Regions from separate parts of the Bacillus sp. JJ864 genome, predicted to be linked through region 1. Evidence: riboswitches for the same ligand, from Rfam matches in the RefSeq annotation. Region 1 holds a riboswitch; each other region holds the start of a gene.
The links. A riboswitch is a leader RNA that binds a small molecule or an ion and turns the genes downstream of it on or off. The one in region 1 is predicted to bind cyclic di-AMP.
Positions count from the first base shown of each region.

Region 2: it holds a riboswitch for cyclic di-AMP, as region 1 does, so the genes downstream of both, kdpA (potassium-transporting ATPase subunit KdpA) here and V7024_RS10235 (antibiotic biosynthesis monooxygenase) in region 1, are expected to answer to the same signal.
Region 3: it holds a riboswitch for cyclic di-AMP, as region 1 does, so the genes downstream of both, V7024_RS15045 (hypothetical protein) here and V7024_RS10235 (antibiotic biosynthesis monooxygenase) in region 1, are expected to answer to the same signal.

Region 1 is NZ_JBALLY010000056.1:561-6,172, reverse strand. Features, by position in the region: gene V7024_RS10245 (D-arabinono-1,4-lactone oxidase) at 1-1,235, shown strand, start outside; gene V7024_RS10240 (hypothetical protein) at 1,373-1,579, shown strand; gene V7024_RS10235 (antibiotic biosynthesis monooxygenase) at 1,628-1,924, opposite strand; cyclic di-AMP (ydaO/yuaA leader) riboswitch at 1,995-2,134, opposite strand; partial or broken gene V7024_RS24420 (methyl-accepting chemotaxis protein) at 2,668-3,186, opposite strand; gene V7024_RS10225 (PcsB-like coiled-coil domain-containing protein) at 3,993-5,153, shown strand; gene V7024_RS10220 (helix-turn-helix transcriptional regulator) at 5,263-5,481, shown strand; gene V7024_RS10215 (DUF2178 domain-containing protein) at 5,474-5,612, shown strand, end outside.
Region 2 is NZ_JBALLY010000032.1:16,962-22,573, reverse strand. Features, by position in the region: gene V7024_RS06375 (DUF1697 domain-containing protein) at 1-9, opposite strand, end outside; partial or broken gene V7024_RS06370 (MFS transporter) at 388-1,557, shown strand; gene V7024_RS06365 (DUF3995 domain-containing protein) at 1,649-2,071, shown strand; cyclic di-AMP (ydaO/yuaA leader) riboswitch at 2,184-2,323, shown strand; gene kdpA (potassium-transporting ATPase subunit KdpA) at 2,413-4,119, shown strand; gene V7024_RS06355 (DUF445 domain-containing protein) at 4,282-5,529, shown strand; gene V7024_RS06350 (response regulator transcription factor) at 5,597-5,612, shown strand, end outside.
Region 3 is NZ_JBALLY010000091.1:10,928-16,539, forward strand. Features, by position in the region: gene thiO (glycine oxidase ThiO) at 1-291, shown strand, start outside; gene thiS (sulfur carrier protein ThiS) at 474-677, shown strand; gene V7024_RS15030 (thiazole synthase) at 680-1,450, shown strand; gene V7024_RS15035 (thiazole biosynthesis adenylyltransferase ThiF) at 1,443-2,462, shown strand; gene thiD (bifunctional hydroxymethylpyrimidine kinase/phosphomethylpyrimidine kinase) at 2,468-3,289, shown strand; cyclic di-AMP (ydaO/yuaA leader) riboswitch at 3,383-3,527, shown strand; gene V7024_RS15045 (hypothetical protein) at 3,621-4,022, shown strand; gene V7024_RS15050 (hypothetical protein) at 4,040-4,276, shown strand; cyclic di-AMP (ydaO/yuaA leader) riboswitch at 4,809-4,952, shown strand; gene V7024_RS15055 (signal peptide protein) at 5,051-5,155, shown strand; gene kdpF (K(+)-transporting ATPase subunit F) at 5,152-5,232, shown strand; gene kdpA (potassium-transporting ATPase subunit KdpA) at 5,252-5,612, shown strand, end outside.

The sequences.
Region 1 (5,612 bases):
GCATTGAAGGGGTTGCTCAGGCTGTAAAATTTGCAAAAGAAGTTGGAAAGCGTATTCGTGTAGTTGGTTCGGGGCATTCGTTTACACCACTTGTTCAAACGGAAGAGATTTTAATTTCTTTAGATGAATTACAAGGGATTAGCGAGATTGATCCACAAACATTAATCGTAGAAGTATGGGCAGGTACAAAGCTGTCTCAGCTAGGTGAAATATTACAAGAGAACGGATATGCACAAGAGAATTTAGGGGATATTGATGCACAGTCTATTGCTGGGGCAATTAGTACAGGAACGCATGGAACGGGGATTTCATTGGGAAATTTAGCAACACAAGTTGTGGAAGTAACAGCTGTTCTTGCATCAGGAGAAGTGATCACGTGTTCCGAAAAAGAATATCCACAATATTGGAAGGGGTTTCAATTGTCACTTGGTATGCTAGGTATTATTGTAAAAGTTAAATTAAAAGTCATTCCAGCATATTCTCTTGCTTATGAAAGTAAAAAAGAATCATTTGCTACTGTTATGAGTAAATTGGAAGAATATAAGAAGAATCGTCATTTTGAATTCTTTATCTTTCCATATTCTGAAGATGTTCAAGTGAAAATTACAAACGTAACGAAAGAAGTTGGAGGAGAACTAAAGTGGCATAAACTCAAAACAGCTTTAATCGAAAATATGGCTTTTGCATTGTTATCAGAGAGCTGTCGCTTTTTTCCTTCCATAAGTAAAAGTGTTAGTCAATTATCAGCAAAGGGAGTACCAAATACCAAAATCGTAGGTCCAAGTTATAAGGTGTTTACAACTGCTCGTAATGTCCGTTTCTATGAGATGGAATATAGTATTCCAGCAGAATCTATGAAAGAAGCAGTAGTGGAAATTTATCATCTCATTCACGAAAAAAAATTTCAAGTACATTTTCCTATTGAATGTCGCTATGCAAAAGGAGATGATATTTGGCTTAGTCCGTCATATGGAAGAGATTCTGCTTATATTGCGGTTCATATGTACAAAGGGATGCAGTACACTCCTTATTTTCAAGCAGTAGAACGGATTTTTCAAAAGTATGAAGGACGTCCGCATTGGGGGAAAATGCATACAATGACATATGATACGTTGCAACAAGTATATCCAAAATTGCATGATTTTTTAGAGGTGAGGCAAATAGTAGATCCAACAGCAATGTTTTTAAATCCATATTTGGCAAAAATGTTTTTGTTTAATGAAGGCATAAAGTGATACTTCCATAAGAACTATAGTTATCCTACTTAGTGTTTAGAATAATATTGAATTCCATTTTAAACAGCTTATAATTTAGATATGGCATGAGAGTAATTTTGAGAATTGATTCGGGGATAAGGGGGAGGTCACAAATGATGAAATATGAAATGTTTTTAGTAAATGGAGAGTATGTAACAACGTTTACTAGTGCATGGCAATTTAAAGAAGGAGAACAAGTCTTTTTTAAAGATGAGAAAGAGCAAGAAAAACGTAATTTTAGCATTGTTAATATAACACATGATGTGTTTCAGAAAAATGAACATGTGATTCACTTATACTGTCAGGAAAAGAAAGTATATTAATTTTAAAAAGCATGGAAGTTATATGACTTCCATGCTTTTTTTGTTAGTTTACTGATGGAGCTGAGCTGCATTGGACTTGGAAGAAATGATATACGGTTGAATTTGCTGCTGCCACGTAATAGTAGTAGATTTCTTTTTATAAGTGAGCCATTCCCGATAATCCTCTTGCGTTTTCCATAATGTGCGAATGAAGAATTCTGTATGATCCCTCTCATGTTTTGTATAGGAAACTTCTATATTAATAAAACCTAGCGTATTAGGAGTTGGGTAATATTGTTGTAATGTTGTTAGTACTTCTTTTTCGCAATTTCTTTTTATATAAAGCATGTTGGTCACAATGAACATAACGGATCCCTCTTTTTCTTAGTAGTAAAGTAATAAGATAAGTATCGTTTTTCTTCAGTCATAACATAAGTAATCCCTCCAGTTATGCTTACGAAGTTAGCTGTCGGGTTCGGGCCTTGAAGGGTACCCTACTGTTATGATTCACCCCTAGTAAGCCATTGCTTACAATAACGGTTCCTCCGTTCCATACGGATTCAGCAAAAAGTATTTATCCCGCTATTCGTGGGCAGTAATACTCCCACCTCAAAATTCTGCAAAAGCATTGTCCAGTTCCAGTGGCTAGAATGTTCGGTGGCTTCGCTTCTTCCTACGAGGTAAAAAACACCTCTACGTCAGAAGCTCCATCCCCCTCACATTCTGGACGAGCCACTTCCACATTTCTTTGTTGTCCAGCTCTAGCGGCTAGAATCTCCGGTCGTTTCGCCCCCTCGGACGAGGCAAAAAGCGCCTCTCTGTCAGGGGCGCGGGCGTCCTGCGATTCTGAGCGAGCCGCTTCCGCTTTTCTAAAGAAGTTAGGTGGGAGATAAACTGCCCGTAAAAGCCCGATTGGTGAGGGCTGATAATCAGTGGGGGATGAAGAAAACCCCCACTGATTAAAGTTTCACTTTATATAAAATATAATACTATTCAGAAAAAACAGAGTAAATGTAAGGATAACGACAATTTTTTACAAAAAATGAAGTGAGATACAGAATAATGAAAAGCCTGAACCTATCGATTCAGGCTTTCTATTATTTCTTTGTTCAAATTAGTGCTTCTAGACTTGTAGATAATTTTGTATCTACTTTTTGAGAGTCATTGATATGTTTTACTAGAGTATCATTTACTTTTTTGAACATGTGTTGTGTTTTTGTAAACTCACGTAATACGTCTTCGTTACAATGTTTTTGCTGTTCGATTGATTCAATCACATTTGTAGCGCCTGTTTGTAATGTTTGTACCATCGTTAAGATGTTTTCAATTTTTGCATTTGTATCTGCGCTTACTTCAACACCTTCATCAACAAGGTGAAGATTATCTTTTGTATTTTCATATGCTTTTTCAATTTCTTCTTGAATTTTCTTTGTTAAATCTCCAATATTTTTTGTACTTTCAGCAGTGCTTTCAGCAAGTTTTCGAACTTCGTTGGCAACGACTGCAAATCCTTTTCCATGTTCACCAGCACGAGCAGCTTCAATGCTTGCATTTAAAGCAAGTAAGTTTGTTTGAGCAGCAATATTTTGAATCACTTCAACAATTTGTTCAATTTCTTTTGAGCGCTCACTTAAGTGATTCATACTATTAGACGTACGTTGTGACTGCTCACCTAATTTGTTAATAACAGTAAGTAACCCATGAACGGAATCTTTTCCTTCATTTGAACATGTTACAATTTCTTCAATAGCTTGAATAAGCCCTTGTTCTTTGTGAAGCATATCATTGTTCAGCTCGTTGGAACGGTTTGTACTTGTCGTTACGCTGTTAAAACAGTCACTTAACTGTTGAACTAGATTTTGTAGCGTATGATGTTGGCGATTGACTTCTTCATGTTCACTGACAATAGCTAAGACGTTTCCATGTAATGAAGTGATGACCTTTTTGTGTTCTTGTTCTTTCTCATGTAACTGATGTTCTAATTCCTGTACTTGATTTTGTAACTGAGCAATTTCTTTTTCCAGTGATTTGCTTTTTGTAAACATAGTCTTCTCTCCAAGCTTCTGTAATTTTATTTTCATAATAGGTAGTGAGATTTTTTAAAGTTCATTTTATCCTGCTGCTTGCAAGTGGTGGTAAAATATCCCAAAATTCAGATAAATAAAAAGGAATAACTAGAAAACTGATTATAAGAGTCCGATTTGTTCAATGAAGAATAAGGAAACTCCCTACTTAGAAATTTTTCACTTTATATTGAAATTGTAGCATTATTTTTAAATATATCTATATAAAAATTAAAAAATATTTGAATAAGTTTATTACAATTTTTTCATGATTCGTTATATTTCGTCATGAAAAATAAACTGTATTTAATGAGTTTGTAAACAAACTGTAAAACAAATCATGTATAAATGTAAGAGAAGGGAGTCGGATTATGAACTATTTTAAGCGTATCAGTAGTCTTGTATTAGCTGGATTTATTTGTTTCAGTGGTACAGTTGCTGTAAAAGCTGAGTCAAACGACGAGAAATTAAACAACATGCAGCAGCAATTGCAAAATAACAATAATGACATGCAGCAAAAGGAACAAGAAAAACAAGCTGTAATGAAAGACATTGAAGGAATTCAAAAAGAATTAACGGACTTAAATAATACAATTACAAAAAATAAAGAAGAACAAGATGCAATTCAGCGTAAAATTAATGAAACGCATAAACAAATTGAGCAAAAAAAGCAAGAGATTATTAATTTAGAAGAAAAAGTACTTATGCGTAAAGATATTATGAAAAAACGTATGGTCTCTGTTCAAGACAGCTCAAATGTAAGTTTAGTAGTAGAAGTAATTGTAGATTCAAAAAACATTGCAGATTTCCTGCAACGTATGACTGCAGTTTCTACGATTATGGATGCAGATAAAGAGATTCTTCGTTTACAAGAACAAGATCTTCGCCAAATTGAAGCCGATAAAAAGATAATTGATGAAAAAGAAAAGTCTTTAGAGGGCGATAAACAAAAATTAGCAAAAGCACAAGCTGATTTACAAGAAAACTTAAAGAAACGTCAAGATAATTTACAATCTGTACAAGCAAAATATAATCAAATTTCTAGTCAGCTTACACTTGCTGCGCAAGAAAAAGCAAAGATTGAAGCAGATATGAAGGGTGTACAAGATACAATTGCTCGTGAACAACAAGCAGCTGCAGATCGTGAAAAAGCGCAGAAAGAACAGTCACAAGCACAGGCAGTAAACAATACAGTTCCAGAAAAGCCAGCAAAAGGCGGGGGACGTGAAATTTTCGTAACAGCTACAGCTTATACGAACGATCCAGCAGAAAATGGGAAACAGCCGGGAGAGCATGTATACTCCAGATATGGAGGATATGATTTAACTGCTAATCCAAATTTAAAATTAATTGCAGTTGATCCAGCAGTTATTCCGCCATTATCACGTGTATGGGTAGAAGGATATGGTGAAGCGATTGCTGCTGATACTGGTGGTGCAATTCAAGGGTATAAAATTGATGTTTTCGTTCCAGATAAAGCAGCATCTAGTAAGTGGGGCGTAAAAAAAGTTCGCGTTACTATTTTAGATTAAAGTAAAAATCTACTTTGCAAAGGCAAAGTAGATTTTTTTGTTATTAAATGTTAAGTTGAGTTTACATTTTGTGAAGTTTAGCATACAATAATGGTAAGAGGTGGTAAAATTGACCATTAACAATCGAGTAAAAGAACTGCGAGCCCGTTTTCATTTTTCGCAAAGTGTATTGGCTGAAAAGGTAGGTGTAACGAGACAAACGATCGCTGCTATTGAAAAGGGTGATTATGTACCATCATTATTATTAGCGCTCATGATTTGCAATGTATTTGGTATGCAGATGGAAGAGGTATTTGTCTTGCAAAAGGAGGAGATAGAAAATGAATAGAATGGGTCTTTCATATGTAATAAATATGGCTATACTCATTATAGCTGGTTGGGGATTTGTGGATTGTTTTCATATCATTATGGAACTTGCAAATATCATCCGTACCGAAAAGCAAACGTGGACTGTTACGA
Region 2 (5,612 bases), on a different contig from region 1:
AATTACCATCCAGTCACCTTCAGTCATTTTTTGTTTTAGGTTGTAATTAACAAATTCGTTGATTTAGGGAAGGACTCCTTTTTTCGCAAAAAAAATAGTAGTTTTATATTCCAAAATTTTCTTATCATATGCTGTCTAGCTACACTATCTTTGGAGTAAGGGGATTCACTCAAAATTATGTTAAACTAAGAATAGAATTTGTAAGATTCGGAAATATTTTGTGATTCCTGTCTGAATAGCGATATTTAAATAAGTTATAACATTTATATACAGAAAGGAGGACTAAGATTGACCCTTAAAAAAGAAAGAAAGTTCAACTCATCGTTGCCCTCGAATGGAACTAGTGAAAAGTGGTTAGCAAGAGTCACACATTTACCTAGTTCTTATATGGTTTTTGTTTCTAGTATACTAATTTCTCGGCTCGGTGACGCTCTTTATACGTTTGCGCTTCCTTGAATTGCTTATGAGTTGACTGGTTCTGCAATAGTTATGAGTTCGCTTTTTGCTACTAGTGTATTACCTATTGTTTTATTTGGTCCTATCGTTGGCGTAATGGTAGACCGCTGTAATCGACGAAGGTTAATGTGGATAGCTGATTTAGGAAGTATGTTCTTGGTAGGACTAGTTCCAATTCTCCATTTTTTGGAGGTTCTCCAACTCTGGCATCTATACGTTATTTCTTTTATTTTAGCTGTCTTATCCATGTTATTTGATGTAGCTACTGTTACAGCAATTCCGTATATTGCAGGTCAAAAGTTAACAAAAGCGAATTCGGCATATCAAATGGTTAATCAGATTGCTAGTTTAGCAGGTCCAACATTGGCAGGAATGACAATCGTCATAATAGGAGGATTTAACGCGCTTTGGTTAAATGTCTTCTCCTTTTCCGCTACTTTAATTGTAGTATTACTCTTACCTGAATTAGGAGGAAATAAGGCCATCGTTAGAGAAGGTAATGTATTACAAGGCATAACAAGAGATATGAAAGAAGGACTGAAATGGCTGACGAATAATCGGCTAAACCTTGCTTTATCCCTACAAGCTATGGTTGGTAATTTTGGTGCCAGTGCTGTACTAGGAGTATTTATGTATTACTTGCTTTCAACATTACATTTAACTGCTGAACAAAGCGGTTATAATTATACTTTAATTGGAGTTGGAGGACTTTTAGGGAGCATGATTGCAGTCCCACTTGAAAGGTACATTCGACGCGGAATTCTTATCCCTGTTCTTCTAGGTATAGGTACTATCGGCTTAACTTATGCAATCTGGAGCAAATATTGGCTAGCACCTGGTATTGCTTTTGGCGTTGCAATGATCTGTAATATAGCTTGGAACACGATCGTAGCATCAATCCGGCAAGAAACAGTGCCTACCGATATGCAAGGAAGGGTTCTTGGCTTCTCACGAGTACTTACTCGTCTAGCTATGCCATTGGGTGCTTTAGTAGGTGGGATCATTTCTGCTTATAATCCAGTTGCAGTATTTGCATTGGCAGCAGCTGCAAAGGTTATGGAAGTTATGATTGCACTTTTTAGTCCTATCCGTAAGTTATGAGGAAAAGTTCTTCATTATATAGTTTCCTTATATAGGCTATAGAAAAGTAAGAGAAAAAATTTTTTCATAAGTACAAGTAGGAGGGAATACAATGGCATCATTTTTCATCATTTTAGGTGCGAGCATACTCGTGTTCATCAGCCTTATTCATATGTACTGGGGATGTGGCGGGTCTTGGGGAAGCAAGGTTGTTCTTCCGATGAAAAAGGACAGCGACGAATATGCTTTTGTTCCGCGGAAAATAGGAACTTTTGCAGTGGCACTTGCCATTCTATGTTTTGCTATGATTCTATTAGCGCAAAGTGGATACTTGGATTTCTGGAATCCGAGTCGTTATACAAAATGGGGATGTATGGTTTTAGTTGGGGTTTTCTTATTACGTGCAGTTGGTGATATGAAGTACGTTGGATTCTTTAAAAAAGTAAAGGGAACAAAATTTTCGGTGTATGATACGTGGTTATACAGTCCACTTTGTTTGTATATCGCTTTTATTTTTGTAGTGGCGGTTTATTGAGAGTAGTATGTGGAAGGAAAACTTTCGTTAAGGGAAGTTTTCTTTTTTGTATTTTCTCTCTTTACAATAAGAGTTTAGAAGAGTATATTAACAGACAAATGGAAAATTTTACAGCCGAATATCGCTTAATCCACTTAGGAGCGGGGGAACCAATTTTGTGCTTTGTCACTCGGGGTGAATCCTTTTTAGGTAGGGCTACTCTCAAGGTCCGAATCCGACAGCTAACCTCGTCAGCGTTTTGAGAGGGGGGACTTGTGTGTAAAAAACACTAGGTGCGGCCTAGTGTTTTCTTTTATTCTCTCTATGGTAAAAATTTACAATTAAACTTATCTCTATATTTAATGGAGAAAAATATAGAGATAACAGAGGAGAGGAAAAGAGTGAGTTGGCTTACAAGTCTAATTACAATTTGTCTGTTTGTAGTTGTCGCAAAACCGATGGGGGATTACATATACAATGTTTTTCAGCAAAAGGGACCATTTCAAAAGGTATTTGGTCCGCTAGAAAAAATTTTGTTTAAAGTAGCGGACATTAAAGGCTATAGTCAAAGCTGGAAGCGCTATTTGTTTTGTTTAATTATTACGAATCTATTTTTTATTCTTGTTGTGTATTCTATATTTCGGTTACAGGGGATGTTACCGTTAAATCCAAATCATTTTCCGGGAATGGAGCCGACGTTAGCGTTTCATACAGCCATTACGTTTATGACAAACGCGAATCTACAACATTATGGGGGCGAAAGTAATTTATCTTATTTCTCTCAAATGGCTGGGATAACGTTTATGATGTTTGCAGCACCTGCAACTTCAATGGCGATTGGGATTACGTTTATTCGTGTGCTAGCAGGTAAAAAAATTGGGAACTTCTTTGTTGATTTTGCTCAATCTATTATAAGGGTATTGTTACCAATTTCATTTGTAGCTTCGCTCATTTTTCTAGCACTAGGAACACCGCAGACGTTAGATTCTACAATTATCGCAAAAACGTTAGAAGGGACGGAACAGGTAATTCCCCGCGGGCCAGTAGCGTCTTTACTAGCTATTAAAGAACTTGGAGATAATGGCGGCGGTTTCTTTGGAACAGTTTCCGCACATCCTTTTGAAAACCCAAATATGATTAGTAATGTGCTGCAAATGATGCTGCAAATGTTAATTCCAATGGCATTTCCGTTTGTATACGGACGAATGGTTGGAAATCGGAAACAAGGAAGAATGTTTTTTGTATCGATGCTTATTTTGTTTATCGTTGGGTTTTCTACACTTGCCTTATCTGAATTGAAAGGAAATCCGCTATTAAATCAAATTGGTATAGAAAGTTCACAAGGAAATATGGAAGGGAAAGAAATGCGTCTTGGCGTTATATCTTCTGCTTTATATGCAACTGTTACAAGCGCTTCGGGGACAGGGGGCGTGAATACTACACATGATACGTTAACACCAATTGGAGGAATGGTCCCGCTCGTAAATATGCTTTTAGGAACTGTATTTGGCGGGATTGGAGTTGGATTCATGAACGTGATCATGTATGCAATGATTGCCGTATTTTTGGCTGGATTAATGGTAGGACGTACGCCAGAGTTTCTTAATAAAAAATTAGAAGGAAAAGAAATGAAATTAATCGCTATTACCATTGTGTCTCAGCCATTACTTATTCTTGGCGCTGCAGCAATTGCCTTTTCAACACATTTCGGAACAGATAGCATTTCGAATCCTGGTTTTCACGGTTTAACACAAGTTATATACGAATATACATCGTCTGCTGTGAATAATGGCTCCGGATTTGAAGGATTAAATGATAATACACCGTTTTGGAATATTTCAACAGGTCTCGTTATGTATATTGGCCGTTATTTTAGTATCATTACGATGCTTGCTGCTGCAGTTGGACTCAAAAAGAAAAAAATTGTACCTGAAACGATTGGTACGTTCCATACCGACAGTCGTTTGTTTGGCGGGATTTTACTTGGTACGATATTCATCGTAGGTGCTTTAACATTTTTACCGGTGCTTGTGCTTGGACCAATTGCCGAATTTTTAACAATATCATAAAATTATAAAGACGAGGGGCGCGTCAGCCTCTCGTTTTTATAATGAATTCTTTGTTGTTTCTAATGGCATTCATTATAGTATAGATATATGCTTTTGTTGAAGAATGTAATTGCTTTATAGATTGAAAAGTTTACTCTACATAAAGAAGGATGTGCAAATGGAATGTCATTACAATCAAAATATATAGCGGGAATTTCACTTGGAGTAATGGGAGTGGGGTTTGCCGCAACACTCCCGTTTCAAGGAACAGTAGCAGGTGGAATTATACAAGGTGGATTTGAAGCTGGTTTAGTAGGCGGGCTTGCCGATTGGTTTGCAGTTACGGCACTGTTTCGTCATCCGATGGGAATCCCAATTCCGCATACAGCGTTGCTACCAAAAAATCGGAAACGAATTACGAAAGGACTTGTTTCCACACTGGAAAATGATTGGCTGACGAAAGAAAGTATAACAAATAAAGTAAAAGAGATGCAGTTAGCACAAGTAGTATTACAAATTGCAGAAAGAGAGTTACAATCGGATAGCGTGAAAAAAGGGATTGTTACAATTGCTGAAAAAGCAATCCTTCAAATTAATACTGAAAAATTAGCTACTGTAATTGAAAAAGAATTAAAAACGTATTTGCATACGATTAACACAGAAAATATACTGCAAGTCCTTATTGATCAATTAGTTGTACAAGAATATGATGAAAAAACACTTGATTATATGTTAGTGAAAGCAAAAGAGTGGACAGCTCAAGACGAAGCACGTTATCAGCTTGGAAGTTTAGGCATGAAAGCGATGGAAAATATAAAAGTAGATGGATTTTTACAGTTTACGCTTAAATCCTTTATGAATATTGTCGATGAAGAAAAGATCGGAAACATTTTGCAGAAGTTTGTGATTAGTAATATTAGTAGTTTACAAAATCACGATAATAGCACAAGACAACTTATATTAAAGAAGATTCGGCAAGAACTTATTCATGTAAAGGAAAATGAAGCAGTATTACAGGAATTAGAGAATTGGAAGGAAAGTTTGATTGCAAATTGGGAAGCTAGTGAAAAAATAACAGAATTGTTGGAACAAGTACAGGAAAGAGCAGTTGCTTTTATTAAAAAAGAAGAGTTTACAGATAAATATCTTCTTTCATTTTTAATAACGCAAATGAATAAAGTAAAAGAAGATCCCGTAACGATTCAAAAAATGGAAGATTGGTTGCAAAAGCAAATTGTAACCTTTGTCGAAAACAATCATTCTAAAATAGGAAAGCTTGTACAAGAAAATCTTGATAAGCTAGATGATCAGACACTAATTGAAATGATTGAAAATAATGTAGGGAAAGATTTGCAGTGGATTCGTGTAAATGGTGCTGTTTGTGGCTTTATGATTGGGTTAGTTTTGGAAGGTTTAAAAGCAATTATATAATGAGTGAGAAGAAAAGTTATATGGGGGAAGGATGTGAATGTTAGTAAGGGAGTACTTGCTAACAACCATGAAAATAAAAGTGA
Region 3 (5,612 bases), on a different contig from region 1:
AAGGCAGTGCATCCTGAAAGTATTACTTCTATATTAGAGCGTGCGTATCAGATTCTTCCAGCGTTAAAGGAAGCAGAATGGGACGGGGCATGGGCAGGATTACGTCCACAATCAAATCACAGTATGCCATATATCGGCAGACATGAAGAAATTACTGGTTTATATGCTTGTACGGGCCATTACCGAAATGGAATTTTATTAAGTCCAGTTTCAGGAGAGTATATGGCTGATCTTATAGAAGGAAAGCAAGAAAATCGTTTACTAGATTCATTGCTTTCTCAATCTATGTAAATCAATTTCATTTTCAACATATAAGTTACTGTTAGGCAAAAAGGAGACCTGCACTCGTGTTTTTAGCAAGGGAAGTGGCAGAAAAAGGCCCTGACCGTTACTATGCAAGGCTAGGACCACTCGCCCACCCTAAAAGAAAAGGATTTTAAGTTTGTTATACCTTTAATAAGGAGGCTGAAAGCTTGAATTTAAAAATTAACGGTAGGCAAGTAGAGGTACCAATTGAGGTTAAGACGGTAGCTGATTTGCTTGTTCATTTAGGATTAGAGACGAAAATTGTTGTTGTAGAACGTAATCAAGATATTTTACAAAAAGAGGATCATCAAGATACATCTGTTTTTGAGGGAGATCAAATTGAAATTGTCACATTCGTAGGAGGCGGTTGATTATGTTAAAAATTGGACCATTTACTTTTCAGTCTAGATTGTTATTAGGAACAGGGAAATTTTCAGATTTTGATGTACAAAAGAAAGCGATTGAAGTATCAGAAGCAGAAATTTTAACGTTTGCGGTGCGTCGTATGGATATTTTTGATGCAGAGCAGCCTAATTTACTAGAAAAAATTGATGTAACAAAGTATACCCTTCTTCCCAATACAGCAGGAGCAAAAACAGCAGAAGAAGCGGTGCGTATTGCAAAACTAGCAAAAGCATCAGGATTATGCGACATGATTAAAGTAGAAGTAATTGGTGATGATAAAACGTTATTACCAGACCCAGTTGAAACGTTAAGAGCGTCAGAAATGCTATTAAAAGAAGGGTTTATCGTTTTGCCGTATACGTCTGATGATGTTGTATTAGCACGTAAATTACAAGAATTAGGCGTTCATGCGATTATGCCGGGTGCATCGCCAATTGGCTCTGGTCTTGGCATTGTAAACCCGTTACATTTAAGTTTTATTATCCAGCAAGCAACTGTTCCCGTTATTGTTGACGCGGGCATTGGTAGTCCGGCTGACGCAGCATTTGCGATGGAATTAGGTGCAGAAGGCGTGTTGTTAAATACAGCTGTTTCCGGGGCAAAAGATCCTGTGAAAATGGCAGAAGCAATGAAGCTTAGTATTCAGGCAGGAAGATTAGGGTTTGAAGCAGGACGTATTGCACGTAAGCGCTGCGGGGCCGCAAGTAGCCCGTTAGAAGGAATGAGTATCCTTGAATAGCCGGTATTCTCGTCAAGTGTTGTTCTCTCCAATTGGGGAAGAGGGACAGAACAAAATAAGAGAAAAACATGTACTTATAATCGGCGTGGGAGCGCTTGGTAGTGCAAATGCAGAGATGCTCGTTCGCGCTGGAGTTGGCAAAGTGACGATTGTTGATCGTGATTACATTGATTGGAGTAATCTGCAGCGCCAACAGTTATACTGCGAGGAAGATGTAGAAAATCATTTACCAAAAGCAGTGGCAGCTAAGCGGCGCTTACAAGCCATTAATAGCGATGTAGTTGTAGAAACTTATGTGCAAGATGTAACAGCAGAAGAACTAGAAGAACTTGTTACAGGTGTAAATCTCATCATCGATGCAACAGATAACTTTGAGACACGGTTTATTGTAAATGATATATCGCAAAAGCATTCTATTCCATGGATTTACGGAGCTTGTGTTGGGAGTTACGGTCTTTCTTATACGATTTTACCAGGAAAGACGCCGTGCCTATCTTGTTTATTGCAGTCGATCCCGCTTGGGGGAGTGACATGTGATACAGCGGGGATTATTTCGCCTGCTGTATCTATTGTTGTCTCACATCAAGTTGCGGAAGCATTAAAGGTTTTAGTAGAAGATTACGAGGCACTTCGTGAGGGGCTTGTGTCATTTGATGTGTGGAAAAATGAATATTCATGCATGAATGTACAAAAGTTGCGAAACAAGCACTGCTTATCGTGCGGAGAAGAAGCCGTTTATCCGTATTTAAGCAAGGAGAATACTTCCAGGGCGGCTGTTTTATGCGGTAGAAATACAGTACAAATTCGTCCGCCGCATAAAGAGCAGATTCATTTGTCTATGTATAAAAATCTGCTGCAAAACCGTGTAACGGATTTAACAGTGAATCCGTATTTATTATCGTTTTCTGTTGAGAATAAACGGTTAGTAGCATTTCAAGACGGCCGTGTGCTTGTGCATGGGACAAAGGATATAGCGGAAGCAAAAACGATTTATCATCGTTACTTTGGTTAAAAAGGGTGAGTGAAATGAGAGTGAATAAAGCATTAACGATTGCTGGCTCTGATAGCGGCGGCGGTGCGGGGATTCAAGCAGATTTAAAAACATTTCAAGAGCTCGGTGTGTACGGAATGACAGCTATTACAACGATTACGGCCCAAAATACGCTTGGTGTACAAGGGGTGTATCCTGTTCCTGTAGAAGGAATTGAAAAGCAGTTACATTCTATCGGTACGGATTTAACGCCAGATGCAGTGAAACTTGGGATGTTATTTAGTAGTGAGATTATTAAAATCGTAGCTGAAAATATTAAATCATTTTCATGGAATAATATTGTACTAGACCCTGTTATGATCGCAAAAGGCGGAGCATCGTTATTACAACAAGAAGCTGTAGCAGCATTACAAGAACATTTATTGCCGCTTGCAACGGTAATTACGCCAAATGTTCCTGAAGCAGAAGTATTAACAGGAATGAAGATTCATACGATTGAAGACAGTAAAGAAGCTGCGAAAAGATTGCATGATTTAGGTGCGAAGTTTGTCGTGATGAAAGGCGGACATGCAGCGTATCAAGGGAATGAAGTAATTGATTTATTGTTTGATGGAAATGAGTTTATGGAGTATAGAAGTAAACGGATTGCGTCGATACAAACACACGGAAGCGGTTGTACGTTTGCCGCAGCTGTAACAGCAGGACTCGCGAAAGGTTGCGAAACTGTAGATGCAGTTCGTGAAGCGAAGAACTTTATTAGTATAGCAATTGAAGATGAGCTGAACATAGGCAGCGGTCACGGACCAACGAACCATTTTGCGTATGGACGTAGAAATATACGTGCATAAATATATATATTTTTAGAAAAGCCAATTAAAAAAATTGGCTTTTTTCATGTTTACTTTTTCCAAAATTAGGAGTAATATATCAGCCAGAATCTATTTTTAAGAACGCTTAATCCAGACTTTGGAGCGGGGGAACCAACTTTGTGCATTGTCACTTGGGGTGAATCCTTTTTCGAAGGTAGGGCTACTCTCAAAGCCCGAATCCGACAGCTAACTTCGTAAGCGTGTTGAGAGAGGATGGTGCAAGTGAATACATCAATTCATCGATCCGACTAGCATAAGAGAATTTTAATCTATACTGAAAAATTCTTTTATGTGAAGGAGGATCTAGTGCATGGATAAGGAAAAAGAGTACACGCTCATTTGTGTAGGAGAAGCTGCGAAAGTAAAGAGTTTAAAGGATTTAGCACCGTTTCAAAGTGAAATGGTCATTTTTGCAGCAAGTGAGCATGTGGTAAGTGAAGTGAAAGCATGTGGGTTTCAACAAGCATATTGTTGTCCGGATGATCCGAGCATGATTGTGAACATATGCAAAGGAATTAACAAAGCGATTTTACTAGGAGATGAATTGTCTACAATTAGCTTCTTCGCTGAACGTATTCGCTCTTCTTTTACCGCGCCTATTACAGTTGTCACGCGAAATAAACAATATCCAAAGCACCTCTATGAAACGATTGGAATTAAATTAGTGGTGTTTACAACTTGTGATAATATTTCGTTTTTGACTTTAGAGTAGGGGCGGAGGAATCGGATATGAAAGAAACGATGAAAGTATTACTTTGCCGCGAGTTAGCAAAGCGCTGGGCACTATCGTTAGAACGAGTACATGAATTAGCAGAACATGATCCATTCTTTCCGAAGCCATATGTGATTCTTCCGCCAGAAGATATCCGTTTATATTTAGAACAAGATATTATCGAATATGAGAAGCAGCATGCAGAATTGGTGCAAGTATATATTCGAGGTCGTAACTTACGGTCTTTTTTATAGTTTAGAAGGTTATTTATCAATATGAATTGAAAAACTAGCATGAAAACCTCTTTTTTAGATGGGCGAGAGGCTCTGGCCGTGCATAGAAGCGGTCAGGGCCTTTTGTGCCACGCGCGAAGTATAAAACAGAGGGAGCAAGCAAAGTAGCGGGTCCTATTGAATTCAGCGTGGCAGTGATGTGCATGTTGAAAAAAAGGTATAAAACTGCATTTTTTAGAGAGAGGTCCTGGCCGTGCATAGAAGCGGTCAGGGCCTTTTTTTGCCACGTGCGAGGTTTCAAACAAAGGGAGGAAAACGGGTCCTGTTGTATTTGATTTATTGAGATAATCTTCTTTTTTCACTTGTAAAAGAACGTATACATAATGAAAAAGGAAGAAAATCAAAGAAAAAAGATGATAAAGATGTATTTATCCTCAATGTAAGCGTTTAAAAGGTCTTATATTTTTATATTTTCGTTATTTTACCTCTTTACAAGCGAAATGTAGAGGAGTATATTTACATTCATAAATTGTTCATAAAATTTCCAAAAAACAACCTGATATCGCTGAGTCCAGAAATGGAGCGGGGGAACCAATTTTGTGCATTGTCACTTGGGGTGAATCTTTCATGATGAAAGTAGGGCTACTCTTTAGGCCCGAATCCGACAGCTAACCTCGTAAGCGTTTGGAGAGGAGGTTTACTTTTGTGTTGTTCATTTTCGAACACTGAGTAGATCCTCAGTGTTCTTTTTTATGCTTTCGATGGTAAAATTTTACATTTAGTGAGGGATGAAGAATGTTAGATATCGCTATGATAGGAATTTTAATTGTGTTAGTTGGATCAATGATTGGTCTTGCAAGATGGTCGGATCATGTTGTGAAGGAAGGGAAGAAGCAATGACTATTGCAGTATCAATTATTGTTGCTTTACTTACTGTGTACTTAGTTTATGCGCTATTAAATCCAGAAAAGTTTTAATTAGGGGGAAAGGTTTATTATGATTTGGATTGCCGTTTTGGTCACAATGTTATTATTTGTTCTTGTTGCAAAGCCAACCGGGATTTATTTAGAGAAGGCGTTTCAAGGAAATAGCAAATTGGATAGAGTGTTCGGACCTTTTGAAAATATTATTTTAAAAATTTCCGGTGTGAAACCTTATAACCAGAGTTGGAAGCAATACGCATTATCATTAGTTGCGCTTAATGGATTTATGATTGTTGTTGTTTATTTCATACTTCGCCTGCAAGGTGTATTGCCATTAAATCCAGCTCATGTTGAGGGGATGGAACCTACACTGGCTTTTAATACAGCGATTAGTTTTATGGCAGATACAAATTTACAGCATTACAGCGGTGAAA